DNA from 4 places in the Chryseobacterium indologenes genome. Region 2 is predicted to be linked to each of the others. Evidence: riboswitches for the same ligand, from Rfam matches in the RefSeq annotation. Region 2 holds a riboswitch; each other region holds the start of a gene.
What was found. A riboswitch is a leader RNA that binds a small molecule or an ion and turns the genes downstream of it on or off. The one in region 2 is predicted to bind cobalamin.
Positions count from the first base shown of each region.

Region 1: another riboswitch for cobalamin. It lies ahead of DYR29_RS17295 (TonB-dependent receptor plug domain-containing protein); the one in region 2 lies ahead of prpB (methylisocitrate lyase).
Region 3: another riboswitch for cobalamin. It lies ahead of DYR29_RS09240 (acyl-CoA thioesterase); the one in region 2 lies ahead of prpB (methylisocitrate lyase).
Region 4: another riboswitch for cobalamin. It lies ahead of DYR29_RS09875 (TonB-dependent receptor plug domain-containing protein); the one in region 2 lies ahead of prpB (methylisocitrate lyase).

Region 1 covers NZ_CP074372.1:3,836,420-3,841,232, reverse strand. The annotation lists gene DYR29_RS17305 (cell surface protein) at 1-334, opposite strand, end outside; gene DYR29_RS17300 (YncE family protein) at 349-1,482, opposite strand; gene DYR29_RS17295 (TonB-dependent receptor plug domain-containing protein) at 1,479-3,512, opposite strand; cobalamin riboswitch at 3,622-3,808, opposite strand; gene DYR29_RS17290 (transporter) at 3,901-4,813, opposite strand, start outside.
Region 2 covers NZ_CP074372.1:518,311-523,123, reverse strand. The annotation lists gene DYR29_RS02130 (bifunctional 2-methylcitrate dehydratase/aconitate hydratase) at 1-930, opposite strand, end outside; gene prpC (bifunctional 2-methylcitrate synthase/citrate synthase) at 1,016-2,170, opposite strand; gene prpB (methylisocitrate lyase) at 2,173-3,069, opposite strand; cobalamin riboswitch at 3,524-3,713, opposite strand; gene DYR29_RS02115 (LytR/AlgR family response regulator transcription factor) at 4,054-4,813, opposite strand, start outside.
Region 3 covers NZ_CP074372.1:2,060,606-2,065,418, reverse strand. The annotation lists gene DYR29_RS09250 (XAC2610-related protein) at 135-836, shown strand; gene DYR29_RS09245 (HD domain-containing protein) at 838-1,428, shown strand; gene DYR29_RS09240 (acyl-CoA thioesterase) at 1,486-1,869, opposite strand; cobalamin riboswitch at 1,988-2,167, opposite strand; gene DYR29_RS09235 (hypothetical protein) at 2,201-2,998, opposite strand; gene DYR29_RS09230 (fibronectin type III domain-containing protein) at 3,253-3,624, shown strand; gene DYR29_RS09225 (GEVED domain-containing protein) at 3,588-4,340, shown strand; gene DYR29_RS09220 (endonuclease MutS2) at 4,426-4,813, opposite strand, start outside.
Region 4 covers NZ_CP074372.1:2,201,286-2,206,098, reverse strand. The annotation lists gene DYR29_RS09890 (VOC family protein) at 1-112, opposite strand, end outside; gene DYR29_RS09885 (hypothetical protein) at 133-918, opposite strand; gene pafA (alkaline phosphatase PafA) at 1,022-2,668, shown strand; cobalamin riboswitch at 2,807-2,983, shown strand; gene DYR29_RS09875 (TonB-dependent receptor plug domain-containing protein) at 3,016-4,813, shown strand, end outside.

The sequences.
Region 1 (4,813 bases), 1.7 Mb from region 2:
AAGGTGTTTTTTCTTTGGTAACGATGATTTTGGAGTGATAAACCTGTTCATTTCCTTTATTATTAATTTTTAAAGTCAAAGGATAAGCATCTGCCGTTGGACTGATAAATTCAAGTTCTGAATTCTGAGAGATAATGGAGTCATTGATACTCCATGTCACAGATCCTGAAGCATTGGTAGGAATACTCAACACTCTCAAACGCTCAATGGTATAGGAATCATCAAGACCATTAAAGGTAAATTCATCCTGATCATCATGTTTACAGGCGATCATTCCTACAAGGAAGACTGATAAAACTCCAATTTTTAAATAAGTAAAGGTATTTCTGTTCATTTCTTAAAGTTTGGTTATTTGTATAAAAAGGCGAAGTGAGCCGGAATATTTCCGCCCTCTGTTTTCCATTTAAAATGTCCGTTTTTATCAAAGCAATACACAAATCCAAGAGAAACATAATTCCTGGCATCTGTGATGTAGATATCTTCTGTGATTGGATTTACCGCAATTCCGTAAGGTGTTTTAATGGCAGTTTCATATTCTTTGTCAAAAATTCTGTTGGCAATGATCTGTTCTGTTTTTACATCGATGATTCCAAAGCTCTTTTTATAGCTGTGGGTATTGTAATTGAATTCGTTTCCGTAGAAATAAAGCTTATCATTAACGATTGTCATTTCGCTCACAGCGAGATGGAAATCTTTCTTGACAATCCCGGTTGCAGCATCTATAAGGTATAAGCTGGAAGGAATGTTATAGTAATCTCCTCTTGAGCTTACATACAGATCACCGTAATTGTCTTTTTTGATGTGATGAAGATTGATGGCAACATTTAACTTCTGGATTTCAGTAAAAGTGTTCAGATCAATTACTGAAACAGTATTATCATAATCTGGAGCCTTGTATCCTCCGGAATTAGCAACAAACAGTTTATTCCCTACAATTTCCATTTCTTCCGGCTGATATCCCACTACCACTTCCCGTTGAATGGAAAGAGAAATAGTGTCAATTTCTACCACTTTTCCCTTGGGTGCTTTTGGATTAATTGCTACCGGACCTGCATAGCTGCTGGCATATGCTTTCCCGTCTTTGAAGGTTAAATAACGGCAGTTCTGTAACGGAATAGAAGTAATACGTTTAGCTGTTTTGGCATCCAATACTTCAATTTTATTGGAAACATTGACTACGATATACAGTTTGCTTCCGTAAACTTTGATATCATTTCCTACATCTCCAAGTTCTTTTACTACATTGGGATTAATTTCTGCGTAAATGTTCCTGTAATAGGTTCCTTTGGTATAATCAAAAAAGTCCAGTGTACATTTATTGCTTCCCATATTCCCTTCGTTCAGCATATAGAATCCTTTTATTGCTGTATTTTCTGAAGGAAGTCCTTCCACTACTTCCTGACGGACGATGATATCATCTGTACGGCATGAAGTAAGAAAAGCTAAAGCAAGAAACAGAAAATAAAAGTTTAGTTTTCTCATAAGGTGAAGTTTAGAATAAGTTTAAAATTTCTTCCCGGCATCGGATAGTTGATCACTACATCATAATATTGATTGAAGATATTATTCATCTCAAGGCTTACTTTAAACTGATGATCCGCCCAGTTGAATTTTTTCTGAACAGACAGATCATGAGTATACCAAGGCTGTACATAATTGTATTGAATATTATCCTGGTTCACATCATAGCGCTTTCCTACATACATTGCACTGTAATTGAAGCTCCAGTCTTTATAATCGGCCATCAGTGCAAATGATCCGCTATGCCATGGTGTGTATGGAATCTGATTTTTGTAGAATGTATCTTCAGGATCCGTCATATCTCTTGCACTTTGATAGGTGTAAGAAAGTAATGGCCTAAGTTTTACTTTTCCCAACTGCATTTCTGCCTGAACATTCACGTCAGCACCAATAATCTCAACCAGACCAAGGTTCATCATCAACCAGCGGAACATACTTCCGTTAGGAGCTGCGACAATTTTATCCTGTACTTTGTTGTAATAACCATCTACTTTAGCATAAAAAGATTTAAAGAAATGATTGTTGTAATTTTTCTGGTACGTAAATCCTACATCATACTGATTGGTAAATTCCGGTTTCAGGTAAGTGTTTCCGATATTGGTATAATAAAGGTCATTGAAAGTAGGCAGTCGGAAAATTCTTTTATAGAAAGCTCTGAGGGTAAGCTCAGGAATTATTTCAGGCTGGTAGCTCATAAATACAGCGGGGGTCCATTCTCTGCTGTCTCCGGGTCTTTTATTTTTTTTTACTTCTTCGAAAGTAAATGTTCCCAAAAGGCTTCCCAGAATTTTAAACCTGTTCCACTGGTAGGTTGTTGCCAAAGCGACTAATGTTGTATAACGTGTAGGATAGGAAAAGTTATCAAGATTGGCGTCAAGATTATTGTACTGAAAATCTCCACTCAGACTCACATCCCAATTGGGCGTGATAGAATATATATTGGATGAAGAAAGATAAACTTCTCTTTGAATATAGACATTATCCGTATACATAATAGATTGCGAACGAACGGTATCCATAAAATGAGTATAATCGTAGGCAAATTTTGCTTTCAGCTGTGTTTCAAATTTTGGGAACAGTTTTTTCCGCAGATTGGCTTGTACAAAATAATTTTCATCGGAAAGTCTCGCTCCTCTTCCTTCAAAACGACCGTTCACAATAGGTGCCGGCATTCCGCGGTCTGAAATATAGCCATAGCCACGAACATTCCAGCTTCCGTTATTCAAAGTTCCATTTAAAGAAGTTTCAAAACGTTTTGCTTTGATATCTGAATCCTGTCTTTTTGCAATGGTATCATAAGCCTGCTGTCCATCAGGATATTTCTTGGCATATCGAAATCTGTAAATTCCGTCGCTTTGCATAAATTCTGCACTGAAACTGGCAGAAACTCTGTCTGAAATTTTCTGCTCCAATCGGAATGAAGGATTGAAGAGATCAATAGAAGCACTTTTGGCTCTTATCACAAGATTGGTTTTTCTTGTTCCTTTAAACACAGGAGTTTTAGGCTGTAAATAGATAGATCCGGAAGAACCGAAATCTTTTGCCGGCTGGAAAATCTCACTTTTCTGCCCGTTGTATAATGATATTTCTTCAAGATCATCCAAAGAATATCTTCCGAGGTCAACAAGGCCGTTTTGTGCATTTCCCAATTGAATTCCGTCATAGAAAACTCCTACATGCTGGCTTCCTAGACTTCGGACATTAATGGTTTTCAATCCGCCGATACCTCCATAGTCTTTAATCTGAACTCCGGAGAAATACCGCAGCGCATCTGCTACAGAATGACTGTTCAGTCTTTCAAGTGCTTCCCCTTGGATGGTTTGTGCCGGAATGATCTCTTTAAAATTCTTTTTGTAGAGACTGATCGCCTTGATGGATTCTTCCTTCAGCGTGTCATTTTTCTTTTTTTGGGAATATAAAAGCTGAGATGTGATCACCAGTATTGTGAAAACAGCTTTATAAATTGTAGAAGTAATTAGTTTTGCCGTCATTAGCTCATTTAGGATAATGATGACGCTAATGGGTATAAGAATACAACGACAAAGCACAGCTGTCACTGCACAGAATCATTGATGTCCTAAGCTTTATTCCACGAAAGCGTCAAACGATTATTTTCTGGCAGGTCTTCTGACTTACTCCATTTTTGAAATCCTTCCCATTCCTAAAAACAGTGGATATATTCTTCAAAAACTTTGGTGCGGAGCTTACAGCAGCGGGTCTGTTCCGGATTTTCACCGAATTCCCTTTTAAGAGCTTTTTATGGCTCACCAAATTCCGGCAAAGATAAAAAATTATTCCTAACCCCCAATTAAATTCATGATTCATAAACAATTAAAGCTCCCGAAGGAGCTTTAACATTATTAAAAAGGGGTTTTATTTTTAAATTCCAATATTCAGAAAAATACTGAATCTGGATTTTGCTTCAATATCTCCACCCGCCAATTGAGTATACATCGGAAGCATTACTTCACTTCCCAGGCTCAGTTTTTTATAAGAAGCTTCAAATCCCAGTTTCCCGTACAAAGCACTTCCTGCAGTATTGGGCAGGGCTTCATCAAACTGTTTATTCTGTGCATACACTTCTCCCTGCACTCCCGTTTTTACCGAAAAGATCGACTTTTCGTTTCCGGCAACCTGATAAAATCCCGTCGCAGCGTAGTTCCACTGGTTTCCGAAACGGTAATTTTTCTTATTTTCCGTTTTGATCGTATAGTCTGTATTGACCAAGACTGCTACTTTATTCTTCTGAAACTTATAATTCAAAGCCGCCTGATAATCCCAGCTTCCGGTTCCCAATTGAAAACTTGGATTGACTCCGGATGCACCTTTCTCATCAAATTTCCCCAAAGGAATTTTCACTCCCAAGCCTCCACTTATGTGATGGAAATTATCTTTAGAATTCATCAGCTGGTAAATTCCCATCAGGTTCAGATCTCCGATTCCATTGATTTTAATATCTCCCTGCATGGTTTGCTTTTCATGGAAATGGAAGGGCAGACTTGCATAAACACTCAGTTTTTTAGTCAATGGAATTTTCCCCCAAAGCTGCAAAGTATTGAAATACTGATCCTGGGTAAGGTCTTTTACAAATAAGTTTTCCTTTGCTTTGTAATGTTGTGCAAAGTATTTGATTCCGATAAACTGTGGATTCAGTAAAGATTCAAAACCGGAAGATCCGTTTCCTGCTGCACAGCCGCACGCATCACAATCATCATCAAAATCAAATCTGCTAAAGGTTTCCGGTGTAATATACATGCTGTCTCTAACCACATTGGCCTGGTTCAGGCTAAAT
Region 2 (4,813 bases):
AAGGCCTCTTAAAGTTGCGTGTAATGTCATTGCCGCTTCTACTGCGGTCTGCGAGTGAAATTCAGCAGGGAAAGAAATTTTGAAGAGTACATTTTCCATTACGTAAGAACTGTATTCTCTCTGGAATTTGAATTCATTTCCCCTGAAGGAAACATCGTAGAATCCCCATGTTTTTGCTGTCAATACAGATGGATAGCCCATTTCTCCTGTTTTTGCAATCAGGGCAAGACGTACCGCTCTTGAGGTAGCATCTCCTGCCGCCCATGACTTACGGGAACCTGTATTGGGAGCGTGGCGGTAAGTTCTTAAAGACTGTCCATCCACAAAAGCCAGTGACACGGCATTGATAATTTCGTCACGGTTTAACCCGATCAGCTTTCCTACAACCGCTGTAGAAGCCAGCTTTACCAATAAAACGTGGTCCAGTCCTGCTTTGTTGAATGAATTCTCCAGTGCCATTACTCCCTGAATCTCGTGAGCCATAATCATGGCTTCCAATACCTGTTTCATTTTTAAAGGAGCTTTTCCTTCTGCAATATTAGTCCTGGATAACCAGTCTGCAGTAGCCAGAATTCCTCCAAGGTTATCAGAAGGATGTCCCCATTCTGCTGCCAGCCATGTATCATTGAAATCCAGCCAACGTATGATTGCTCCGATATTGAACGCTGCCTGAACAGGATCCAGCTGGAATTGGGTGCCCGGTACTTTTGCTCCGTTAGGAACTACTGTTCCTTTTACCACAGGTCCTAAAAGTTTTGTACACGCCGGGTAGGTCAATGCTTCCAGACCACAGCCGATCGTATCAAGAAGACAGTAGTGAGCAGTCTTCCATGCCAAGTCATTTTTAATTTCGTAGTTTAAGACATAATCTGCAATGTCTATTAATACCTGATCGGGTTGCGGTCTTTCGTTTGAGATGTGTGAACTCATTTTTTATTATTGAAAATTTTATTTTATTAAAAGTTAAGCGTAAAAAATTGAAAATGAATGGTTTATTTTCATTTCTTACATTTCATTATTTACGTTCGTTGATGGACACAAATTCTTTATTTTCAGGCCCTGTATAGTTGGCACTTGGACGGATAATCTTTCCATCCTGTCTCTGTTCTATGATGTGAGCACTCCATCCGGTCACTCTTGAAATAACAAATAACGGGGTGAACATCAAGGTAGGAACTCCCATCAGATGATAAGAAACAGCGGAGAACCAATCGAGGTTCGGGAACATTTTCTTTTCTTCCCACATGATCGTTTCCAGTCTTTCAGCAATAGTATACAGCAGCATATCTCCTGCTTCTTCAGAAAGCTCTTTCGCCACTTTTTTAATCACAACGTTTCTCGGATCTGAAATGGTATACACCGGATGTCCGAATCCAATAATCACTTCTTTGTTTGCAATACGCTGGCGAATGTCACTCTCTGCTTCATCCGGAGAATTGTATCGGCTTTGAATTTCAAAAGCAACTTCATTAGCTCCTCCATGTTTTGGTCCTCTTAAGGCACCAATGGCTCCGGTAATGGCTGAATAAATATCAGATCCTGTTCCGGCAATCACACGGCTGGTAAATGTTGAAGCATTAAATTCATGTTCTGCATAGAGGTTTAACGAGATTTCCATAGCTTTCACCCAGGAATCTGCAGGTTTTTTTCCGTGCAAAAGGTGAAGAAAATGCCCTCCTATCGTGTCATCATCGGTTTCTACATCAATTTCTTTTCCATTATGGGTATAGTGGTACCAGTATAGGAGACCAGAACTGAAAGATGCCAGTAATTTGTCTGCAATATCCCTTGCTCCTGCCATATTATGATCATCTTTTTCCGGCTGAATACTCCCAATAGCGGAAACCATAGAACGCATGACATCCATAGGGTGAGCCGCTGCAGGAATACTCTTAAGAATGTTTCTCACGGAATGAGGCAGTCCTCTTAAAGATTTCAGCTTGGCTTTATAATTTTTCAATTGCGCTCCGGTAGGCAGCTGTCCATAGATTAAAAGATAGGCTACTTCTTCAAATTGTGCTTTCTCTGCCAGATCCAGAATATCATATCCTCTGTAATGGAGATCGTTGCCACTTTTTCCGACACTGCAAAGCGCAGTATTACCTGCTGCTACCCCTGAAAGCGCAACGCTTTTTTTAGGTTTAAATGTGGGTTCACTGTTATTTGACATTATCACTTATTTTGTTTAAAAAGGTTGTCTAATTTTTGTTCATAGTCGTAGTATCCAATGCTTTGATAAAGTTCTTCCCTGGTTTGCATGGTATCTAAGACATTGGCCTGTGTTCCGTCTTTACGAAGGTGCTCATATACATTTTGGGCCGCTTTATTGGCAGCACGGAAAGCCGAAAGCGGATAAAGTATCAATCCCACACCTGCATTTTTTAATTCTTCTACCGTGTACATTTTTATCATCCCGAATTCTGTAATATTGGCCAGTACAGGAACTCCTGTCGCTTCAACAAACTTTTGATAAAAGCTTAGGTCAGGAACTGCTTCTGCAAAGATGAAATCTGCTCCGGCTTCTTTATAAGCGATTGCTCTTTCCAATGTTTTTTCCAATCCTTCATTAGCAAAGGCATCGGTACGGGCACCAATTACAAAGTTCTCATCAGTACGGGCATCTGCTGCAGCTTTCAGCCTGTCTACCATTTCTTCTTTGGTTACCACTTCTTTTCCCGGGCGGTGTCCACAGCGTTTTGCACCTACCTGATCTTCAATATGGAGTGCCGCAGCTCCGGCTTTAATCAATGATTTTACAGTTCTTGCCACATTGAATGCTGAAGGTCCAAATCCGGTATCAACATCTACCATCAATGGCAAATCACAAACATTAGTAATACGCTGAACATCAATCAATACATCTTCCAGCGTGGTAATTCCCAAATCCGGAATACCCAGAGAGCCTGCAGCAACACCACCTCCTGAAAGATAAATTGCATTGAAACCAGCCTGTTGTGCCAACAGCGCATGATTAGCATTAATGGCTCCAACAATCTGAAGTGGACTTTCTTTTCGCATGGCCTCCCGGAATTTCATACCGGGAGACTTCAAACTTTCACTTGTAGTCATTATAATATTTTATTGTTTAGTTGAAATTTGTTCACAGAAGACCATGAATAGGAGCAATAACAGCCACCATTCCATGACGTGGTAAAAAGGCAATCAAAAGAAAGCTGCTCTGTGTTATTTGTTTTTTGTAATCCGGAATTATACCCCATTACCTCTCTGCAAACCTGATTATCTCCAGATTTACTGCTCCTGCATGAATAACCGAAATCGAATAGATACATATTACACTTTTTATATTGATTAAATCCTCATAAAAAGTTCCTGATAAACTTCACAATGCCTGTGAGAAAGAAAAATATGGAAAAGGAAAATACGATGAATACATGATAATGAAATAGCATATTACTCCACTACATATCTGCATCACAAAAATAACATGAGCCGACAAAATATATTGATCCCACTGTTATCCATATCGTATCATACCTGACTATAAGCTTCAGACCGCGAAAGCATCGTCAATTCGAAACAGGCAGGTCTCCTGACTTGTAACAGTTTTTATCGTCCTTCCCATATAACGAGGTATACAGTGAACCTTTTTGATAAAAACCTTGATGTTACTTACAGTTGCGCGACAGTTCGTGATTTGCACACGATTCCCTTTTAAGACACAGCTAAGCGTAACCAGTTTCGGTTGATAAAGAAGATGTTAAGAACTCCTTGGTGGTAAATATAGGTATTTTATAAAAACATGAAAGCTATTTTATGCAAACAATAATTATTTAACTATAACCTATTGATTTTGTTATTATTAAAAATATATTTTTCATTCAACAGACATTGTAATTTAGATTATTCTGCTTGTTTTTTGTTACTAAATCCTTAAGATATGTCATGAAAAAATCAAACAACTTTAAAGAAACAGCCTACTTGTTATCGTTTTTCAACCTGAAACTGAAGTGCTGTTTTTTTTAAAATTATGAATGCTTATCTTTTGATATTAAATGATCTTTTTTATATCATTTTAGTGAAAAATTTTAATCCCTATTCTTCAATCCATTTTCTGAAAGCAGCTGTGTTGCTTTGGCTTGTCACCAGATGGGCTTTCTGTCCTTTTATTTGGATAGACAGCGTATTTTTATTGTAACGCTCTATTCTTTCAACATGTATTTTCTGAACGATTTCACTGCGGTTAATTCTGAAAAAATCTGAAGGACTAAGCTGATTTTCAATTTCTTTTAGCGTAGATTCATTCAACAAATATTTCTTTCCTGTGGTATCGAAAGCAAAGACAATTCCCTCTTCTGCTTCAAAGAAAGTGATATCTTCAGTATTGACAAAGTAAATTCCCTGGTGTGAGGAGACTGTAAATCTTTTTTTATATTTTTTCTCTGTATGACTATTATTAAGCATTTGCTGAAGTTTTACCAAAACCTCATTCTGTTCTGATGCAGAGGTTCTCAATAAAATAAATTTGTCCCAGGCTTTTTGGAAACGCTCTTGTAAAAAAGGTTTTAAAAGATATTCTATGCCGTTACTTTCAAAAGCATTCATCCAGAACTGATCGTAAGCTGTCGTAAAGATTATTGGACTTGAAACACTCACCTGATCGTAGATTTCAAAGGCATTTCCATCCAATAACTCTATATCAGAAAAGATCAGGTCTACTGTTGATTTTCTTAAAAAAACAACAGCTTCTTCTACGTTATCAATCTCCGCAAGAATCTCAACCGGTTCTTTTAATTCGCTGATAAAACGTTTTAGCTTTTTTCTGGCAGGGATTTCGTCTTCGATAATTATAACT
Region 3 (4,813 bases), 1.5 Mb from region 2:
AGTGAATACTCTTTATTTAATGGCTGTTAAATTGTTTCAGATCTTTACAGATAATAAGGCCGGGATTTTGAGATCGGTATTATGATTCGTATTTTTGTTAGGAAAAAAAACACCTAAATCTATTTACTTTTACCATGAATCTATTAAATACATATAAGCATTTATCGGCTTTTGTTTTACTAGGGCCTGTATGTTTTGGACAATATCAGTTTGAAGTAAAAAATGTATCAAATAAATATAACGCAATCATCCATATAGAAAATTGTAATGATGGCCAATGTGGGGGGAAAGGAACGGTAGAATTGTTTGACAATAATAACAGCAAGATACAGAGTTTTGTTTCTGATAATCTTGTTTTAAATCCGGAACAGGGGCAAAAATTGATTCCGGGGAAATTGATTTCTCTGACAAATGACCAGCGTTCAGTAATTATAGATGATTTTAATTTTGACGGAACTGAAGATGTGGCGATAAGAAACGGAAATATGGGAAATTACAGTTCGGCTTCTTATGATGTGTATGTATTCAACAGTACCAGAATGGCATTTGTAAAAAGTGAAGAACTTACAGACCTGGGCTCAAGTGGCTTTGATTTTTTTGAAACAGATGCCAAACGCAAACGTCTTATTTCCTATGGTAAATCCGGATGTTGCAGGATTTTCACCACTGAATATGCCGTTATTCCGAATAAAGGACTGGACAGGGTGCTTGAAAAAGAGGAAGATATGACCGATGAGGATCAGGTAAGGGTAATCACGAAAGAAAAGATCAATAATAAATGGATTACCAAAACAAAGGTATATCCGGCAGATCAATATAACAGAAATAAAAAGTAAGATGAAAATTCAGAAAGAGATAGATTTTATCCTGGCAGTGGATGCTTTGAAAAATGTACAGCGAAGAAATTATAATGCTGACGATTCCCGAAGAGAGAACACGGCAGAACACTCCTGGCAGATTATTATTCTGGCTCAGGTTCTTTTTCCGTATGCTAAAAACCGCGCGGATATTGATCTGTTGAGAGTAATAAGAATGCTTTCTATTCATGATCTGGTGGAAATAGAAGCTGGTGATACTTTTATTTTTGATGAAAAAGCAATGGTAGGAAAGTTTGAGAGAGAGAAAGCATCTGCCCAAAAGATTTTCGGAATTCTGGACCAACCTCTGCGTACAGAGTTTTTCAATCTGTGGCTTGAGTTTGAAGAAGAGAAAACCCCTGATGCTATTTTTGCCTGTGGGATTGACAGAATTATGCCGTTTATCTTAAATTCTCATACTTCAGGAAAAAGCTGGACGGAAGCCGGAGTAACAGAAAGACAAATCCGAAATATGCTTGAAAATGCCATCAACAGAGCGTCGGATGAAATGGGAGAGGCTTTTGAACTGCTGTTGAACAGAAGTCTGGAAACGGAAAAGGTTGTGAAATAAGTGTAAAGAACATAGAAAAAGCTTCGGGCGGCCTCTGGCCGCCCGAAAATTTATCATTTATAGTATCTGGATTGGTTTCTTGAATTCGTCAATCGCTACAAAAGTAAAATCTCCTACAATGGCTTTTTCTCTTTCATAGGAATACATCTGCTCAGTATAGATCTCAACATTTACTTTCATACTGGTTTTTCCCACGTAGGAAACTTTCCCGATCAGTTCTACAATTGTTCCGGCAGGAATAGGTTTTTTGAAATCGATCTTGTCACTGCTTACCGTTACCACTCTTTTTCTGGCAAATCGGGTGGCTGTAATAAAAGCTACTTCGTCCATCAGCTGCATGGCCGTACCACCAAAAAGGGTATCGTAATGATTGGTTGTGTTAGGGAAAACCGCTTTAAAGATTCTGGTTTCGGATGCTTCAATTCTTTCTTCTGTAGTCATATATCATTATTAATTAAAGCGAAATGAAAACGATATTAAAACAACAGAATAATGACAGGAACTTAGAGAACCCCTGAAACAATCCATCAGATCAATACAACTTCAAATCGCGAAAGTTATTTGTTTAAAGAAATAGGCAGGTCTCCTGACTTGTAACATCTTTTATCTCCTTCCCATGCCTCGCACAGTGGATCTTTGATAAAGATTTCAGTTACTTACAGTTGCGCGACAGTCCGTGATTTTCACACGGTTCCCTTTTAATCTGCAGTGATGCAGAACCAATTTCTGTGATGAATAAGCGTTAAAACTTTTCGGGGCAAAAATAATGAATTTATTCCGGATTATGGTAAATAATCTGGCTGATTACTCTTCCTTTCTTGATCGTCCACAATGTAGTGTATCTGTTTTCTCCTGAACCGTTTATCATGTATAAGAAAATATTGTCGGTATCCAGGGACGTTACGCCAATGTTCTCAAAATCCATAGTAGGCTGGAACATATTTTTGATGGCTTCTCTTACAAAGACAGAACCTCTTCCTGGCTGTTGCACTCTGATTGATTTGATTTCAGTCATTCCTTCAGGAAGATCATTTCCGATTCCCCAAGGTTTTACTTTATCGATGGTCAGAAGTTTTCCTTCAGCATCTTTTTCTTTCTTACGATAGCCTGCATTGGAAGGGTAGATATCAATTACTACTTTGCTTCTTTGGGCAGTAGGGACTTTAGGATCAGAATTATCTGTGAAAATAAGTGATTTTCCGTTTTTGGATCTGGAAGGAGTGTAGGCTGGGAGCTGATCAATATAAGCAATACGTTCTTTGTTAACCATTCCTTCTTTATCAAGTGTTTCATAGCGTACAAATGGTTTGTCTTCATCCTGCTTTTCAGGATATTTGATCCAGATCCATTCTGTTTCTCCGGGGGCAGGCTTTACATAAACAAATACATCTCCTTTACGCATACGGATCTTGTCCACAATTTTCCTGTAATTGTCTTTATGAACCCTTACATTGGCATATCCTTCTTCAGCTTTTACCACTCCGAAAGGAACTTTATTCTGCCCTTTTACAAAGGCTAAAGAAAAAATACTCAAGGCCGATACATAGAATGCTTTGTTTATGAAAGTCATTATGAAATTTTTTGATCCCCCAAATATATAAATTAAATGCTTTTCGGAAGATAATTATACGGGTAGTTCTTTAAAATCTTGTATTTGTTTCAAATAATGATAAGAAAGAGCTTTTGACAGTGATATTCTGTTAATGGATATGTTTTTTATGTGTATAATTTAAAAGTATTAAAAAAAACAATAATATATGGTGCAAATATCAAGTATATTCTATAAAATCCCTATTTTTCAAGAGAATTTTAAAACTAATAAACATGACAAAAAAACTACTTTATGTATTCTCTTTTATTTTGGGCATTTCCAGCTTTCAGGCAGAAAACAAAATAGAAGCAGGATCAGAATCTTTATTTTATTGTGATACGAACGTTCCCACCGGTGTTCAGATGTCTGCTATAACCCTTACCACCGGAACTGTTACATGGACCGCTGATCCTGATACCCCGAATAATTTCATCAGATACAGAATACCCGGAACTACTAGCTGGATGGTAGCTACTCCTACACCGGGGCAAAATTTATTTACGATTACGAATCTGCAGCCTTGTACAGTTTATGAAGTGCAGGTAGTAAAATATGCACTACCCAGGGAATGTGGTCGAACCCTATATTTTTTACAACAACACTGAATTACTGTTCAAGTGCCTCTACAGATACAAGTATGATGCATATCTCCAACGTTACAGTAACTTCTTCCGGAATAGCATCTCCAATGATAAGCGATTCCGGCGCTTCCAATTACACAGATTACAGAAGTGATCTGAGCCGTAGGGTAAAGTTTTATATAGGAAGTACAGGAAATAAACTTTCAGTAGCAAATACCTGGACCGGTACTCCGGGTACAACAACTGTAACAGCATGGATAGACCTTAATGCCAACGGAATTTTTGAATCTACAGAAAGAGTTATGGTGGCCAATAATATCACTCAGGCTGCTCCGGGAGTTTCTGTTTTTACGATTCCAAGTCTGGCAGCATTGATAACTTGTGGCGTAACCATGAGGGTTGTCACAAGTCAAACGATGCCTGCAGATGCCTGTAGCACATTTACCTACGGAGAAGTTGAAGATTATGGCGTAGACTTGATAAATTTAACACTTGGAGTGGAAGAATCAGGGAAGTCTGTAAAACCGGAAATTTCTCCCAATCCAGCATCTGATGTTTTAAATATCTCCGGAATTTCAAAAGCAACGAATTATGAAATTTATAATGTATTGGGACAGAAAGGAGGTGAAGGAAAAGTTTCTGATCATAAAGTAAACCTTAGTCATTTATCCGCAGGAATTTATTTTATTCAATTGAAAGATAAAAACAGTGCAATCCGTTTAAAATTCATTAAGAAATAAAAATAAAAAAGAGAGAGTACCTTTTTGGTGCTCTCTCTTAATATTTGCGTAGATGAGTTCATTTTTAAACTCATTTTAAGATTAATTAAATTCTCTCAAGTTCATCCGCATTAATCGTTGTCTTGAAGGTTCCATAGTTGACAATTACCTTGTTTCTGGAAATCTTTTCAATGGTTCCCACACTGGTACTTCCCGTAATACGAACACGCTGCCCGATTTTCATCCAAATAGCACGGTCGCTTTTACGCTGTTCTTCCAGTTTTTCATTGGTTTCTGCAATTTTTTCAATCACTTCCTCTTTTTTCAACTGTTGCGTAATTTTTCTCTTAACAACCTGCAGACGTTTTGTTTCATCCTTATCATGCCCTAATTTCCTGAATTTCTCCTGCTCAAGAAGTTTTACAAAGTCTTTTACAACATCCTTTCTGGATTTTCCCTTTGTATAGCTGTCGATGAAGGTTTCAATCTTATTC
Region 4 (4,813 bases), 1.7 Mb from region 2:
AATCTTTTTCAGGAGTGATGAATTTTATTTCAGAACCGAAGGTATTTTTATAAAAGTTCATAGACTGTTCTACATCTTCCACATACAGAATGACATATTTGAATTTGATCATAGTATTGAATTAAAATGGTTTTATTTTTTATTTAAAATATATTCTTCATCTATCATGAGTTTGATATGAGGTCCTTGTAAAGGATATTCTTTAAAGCTTCCGAAGTGTCCGAAATGAAGAGGATATTTCTGAGTAAGCTGCCGCACTTTACTTCCAAAAGAATTGATATCAACCTTTTGAACAGATTCCTTTTTCTGTCTGCCATTGGTGAAAAAGAGCATCAGATTACAATGATCTTTAAAATCGAAATCATTATAGTAAAATACATTGAGATTTTCTTCTTTACCTATCCGCACTAAATCATCAATAAGGATTTGTTTGTATTGCAGAGGCAGATTACAATCAATTCTAGCAGCGTAATTTTCTGCATTGCTTTTCCTGAAGTCTGAACCTACCATCTGAATGAAACGGTGTTCTATATTTTTGAATTCTTCTCTTTCCGGAGCATAGCTTTTGCTGGATTGGATGGTAAAAGGAATACTGGAATCTAACAATTCAGCACGTTCGCGAATCAACAGCTCTTCTATTTCTTCCGCCATTTGAAAATGAAAATCAAAGAGCTGATAATCTCCGATATTGATGATCAGCTGGTTTTCATTGATATTCAAGTGCAAATAAGTTTTTTTGAAACGCTCTTTCAATGCTGCCAGCTTTCCGATAAAATCATCCGTATTTTCTACCTCAACTCTTGCTGCCAGTTCTGCTGGATTATCAGCATGTCCGCCATATCCCGGATGAAATTTGAAGAATTTAAAGTCATATAAATCATTTGGAAATTTGAAATACCAGTATACGCCTAAAATCATGAAAGATTGATTGATGAATTGTACAATAATCAAAATTAAATAAAATTTCACACTCCAAAACTTTCAAAACCCTTAAATTTGTTGTCAATAAAAATTTACTTGGATGCTTAGGAACATTTCAATTGCGGCAGCTACTTTTTTGTCCGTAGTTACAATCAATGCACAGAAGAACAAAAATACCCAACTGGAAAGACCCAAATTAGTCGTAGGTCTGGTAGTAGACCAGATGCGTTGGGACTATTTATACCGTTTTTATGGTAAATATGGAAATGACGGTTTCAAAAGACTTTTGAATACAGGATATTCTTTGAATAATGTACACATTCCTTATGTTCCTACCATTACAGCTTTGGGACACACGTGTATCTATACAGGTTCCGTACCGGCTATTCACGGAATTGCAGGAAATGACTGGACGGATAAAGAAACAGGAAAAGGAGTATACTGTACTGCGGATGAAAGCGTTCAGCCCGTAGGAACAACCAATGTGAAAACCGGAAGCCATTCTCCAAAAAATCTTTGGTCTACTACGGTGACTGACGAATTGAGATTAGCAACCAACTTCCAGGGAAAAGTAGTCGGAGTTTCTTTGAAAGACCGTGCTTCTATTCTTCCTGCAGGACACACTCCAAACGGAGCATTCTGGTTTGATGACAGCACAGGGAATTTCATTACCAGTACATGGTATATGAATGATCTTCCTCAATGGGTGAAATCATTCAATTCTCAGAATCTTCCTGAAAAATTAGTAGCCAACGGCTGGAATACTTTACTTCCAATCAATCAATATACGGAAAGTGCACCGGACAATTCTTCTTGGGAAGGACTGCTGGGAAGTGCAAAAACACCTACTTTCCCTTACAGTAATTTAGCAAAGGATTATCAGGCTAAAAAAGATAATATCCGTTATACACCTTTTGGAAATACGCTGACATTGAAGTTGGCAGAGGCTTCTGTAGAAGGTGAAAAACTGGGTGGAGATAATATCACAGATTTCTTAGCGATCAACCTTGCATCTACTGATTATGCAGGTCATAAATTCGGACCGAATTCTATTGAAGTAGAAGACGTTTACATCAGATTAGATCAGGATTTAGCTGAGTTCTTCAATTATTTGGATTCAAAAGTAGGAAAAGGGGAGTACACTGTTTTCCTTTCTGCGGATCATGGTGGAGCGCATTCTGTAGGATTCCTTAAAGAACATAAAATACCAACAGGTTTCTTTGGTGAAGATGCAGAAAAAAATCTGAACCAGAAGCTGAAAGATAAATTCGGAGCTGATAAACTGATTAACGCGATTGATAACTATCAGATTTATTTTGACAGAAAAGTATTAGCTGACAGTAAGCTTGAACTGGATGATGTAAGAAACTTTGCTGTAAAGGAAATTGAGAAAGATCCTACGGTTTTATATGCAGTTTCTGTAGATAAAGTTCAGGAGGCAAGTATTCCGGAACCCATCAAACAAAGAATTATCAATGGAATCAACAGACAGAGAAGTGGAGATATCCAGTTGATTTCTCATGATTCTATGCTTCCTCCATATTCAAAAACAGGTACTACCCACAGTGTTTGGAATTCTTATGATTCACATATTCCATTGATCTTTATGGGTTGGGGAGTTAAGCAGGGAGAAAGCAACAAGGCTTACCACATGACAGATATTGCACCTACGGTATCTTCTCTATTGAAAATTCAGTTTCCAAGTGGAAATGTAGGAAACCCAATTACGGAAGTTATTGGTAAATAATTGGTAAATAATTGTATACGATTATTCTATGATACATGGCTGCTTTCAACCGAAAGCAGCTTTTTTTGTGAGTTATTACTTCAAATTCTCAATCTGATACACTCTCATTTCACTTTTTGGCAAATACATATAAAAAACTATCTTTGCAAAAATTTTGGTTTCCAGTATTTTGGAATGAAAAGGGAATCGGGTGTAACTCCCGGACTGTCCCCGCAACTGTAAATCGCAATAAAAGTTTCTGCAAACAGCCACTGTCTAAAACGGGAAGGAGCAGAATGCGAAAGTCAGGAGACCTGCCGGAATTATAATAAAAAAACATATTGCTTTCGGAGGAAAAGTAAAAAAGTATGGATATAAAAAGATCTTTAGTACTGCTTTTTTCATCTTATGGCTGTTTTCTTTTTGGACAAGAGAAAACCATTGACACTATTTATGTCTTCGACAACCAGATGAATAGGGTGAAACTTTTTCATCCCGTAAAAATAATTTCGGCAGAAGAGGCCGAGAAAAACTCCAGTAATCTTTCTGAACTTCTGAGATTTCAATCCCAGGTATTTATCAAAGAAAATGGCCGTGGAGCTGTTTCTTCACCTTCTTTCAGAGGAACTACTGCCCAGCAGACCGCATTTGTATGGAATGGAATTAATATCAACTCAAGTTTCTTAGGGCAGGGAGATATCAATAATATTGCTTTGTTCGGATATGACCAGATCGGGATAAAAGCCGGAGGAGGAAGTGTGGTGTACGGAAGTGGTGCTATCGGGGGAAGTATTCACCTTAATAATACCCTTGATTTTAATAAAGGCTTCCATGGTTCTTTATTTTCTGAAGTTGCTTCTTTTAATACCTATAATAATTTTGTAAAAGGTTCTTACAGCAATGATAAGTTCAGTTTTAAAGCTTCAGGAAATTATTCTGTTAGCGAAAATAATTATGAGGTAAGTGATCTGAATTACATCAACAGAAACGGGAATTATTACAATACAACATTTAATGTAGGAGCATCCTATAAAATGACGGATGATCATAAAATTTCTTGGCAGAGCCAGTTCTTTGATTCTTCACAACATTATTCTGTGTATGAAGAAACGGGAACAAAAACAAAATATAAAACTCAAAGTGTAAGAAGCCTTCTTTCCTGGGACTGGAACAAAGCAAAGTTTAGTAACTCCCTTAGAGCAGCCTATACAGAAGAGAATTTTCAGTATTTCGGTTCTTTAAATCTGCCTAAATCAAGTGGCGGAACAGGGAAAAATTACATCTTTAAAAATGATTTCAATTATTTCCTGAATTCTAAGTGGAATTTTAATATTATCGGAGAATTTCAGATCAACAAAGGAGAAGGGTATGCGAGCGGAATATCCAGTGTCAGCAGAAATGTTGGTTCCATTTCCGGACTGTTGAGGTATTTTGCAACGAAAAACCTGCGTTTTGAAGGTGGGTTCAAGAAAGATTTTGTGGAAGATGTGAAGTCACCGCTGATGTATTCATTCTCCGGAAAATGGAGTGCTGCAAAATGGTATGATGTAAGCGTTAACGTATCAAAAAACTTCAGATACCCGTCATTTAATGATATTTATTATGAACCGGGAGGAAATAAAGAGTTGAGACCGGAAACCTCTACCCAGGTAGATATGACGAATGAGCTCAAAGTGGGAGATTTCAGACTTACTTTGTCTCCGTACTATATGAACATCACAGATCTTATTGCATGGCTTCCAACGGCCAAAGGATACTGGCAGGCATTCAATGTCAATAAAGCTGAATCTTACGGATTAGAATCTCAGCTGTCATTTAGTAAACAATTGGGTAATCATAAATTCAGGGCGAATGCAGGATATTATTACGCAAGATCTATCGATAAAGAAACACAGCTGCAGAGACCTTATGTGCCTATGCATAGAGGAAGTGCCAATATAGATTATGAATATGGTTTCTTTAAGTTTTTTGCACAGGGACTGCTAAATGGTGTTACCTATACCACAAGTGATGAAAAGAGATCAGATGCCATAGATCCTTATTTTCTTTTGAATATGGGTGTTTCAGCAACTTTAGCGAAAAAATATACCTTAGGATTTAAAGTGAATAATGTAACAAATACCTACTATAAAACGGTTTCTTTTTATCCTTTACCGAAAAGAAATT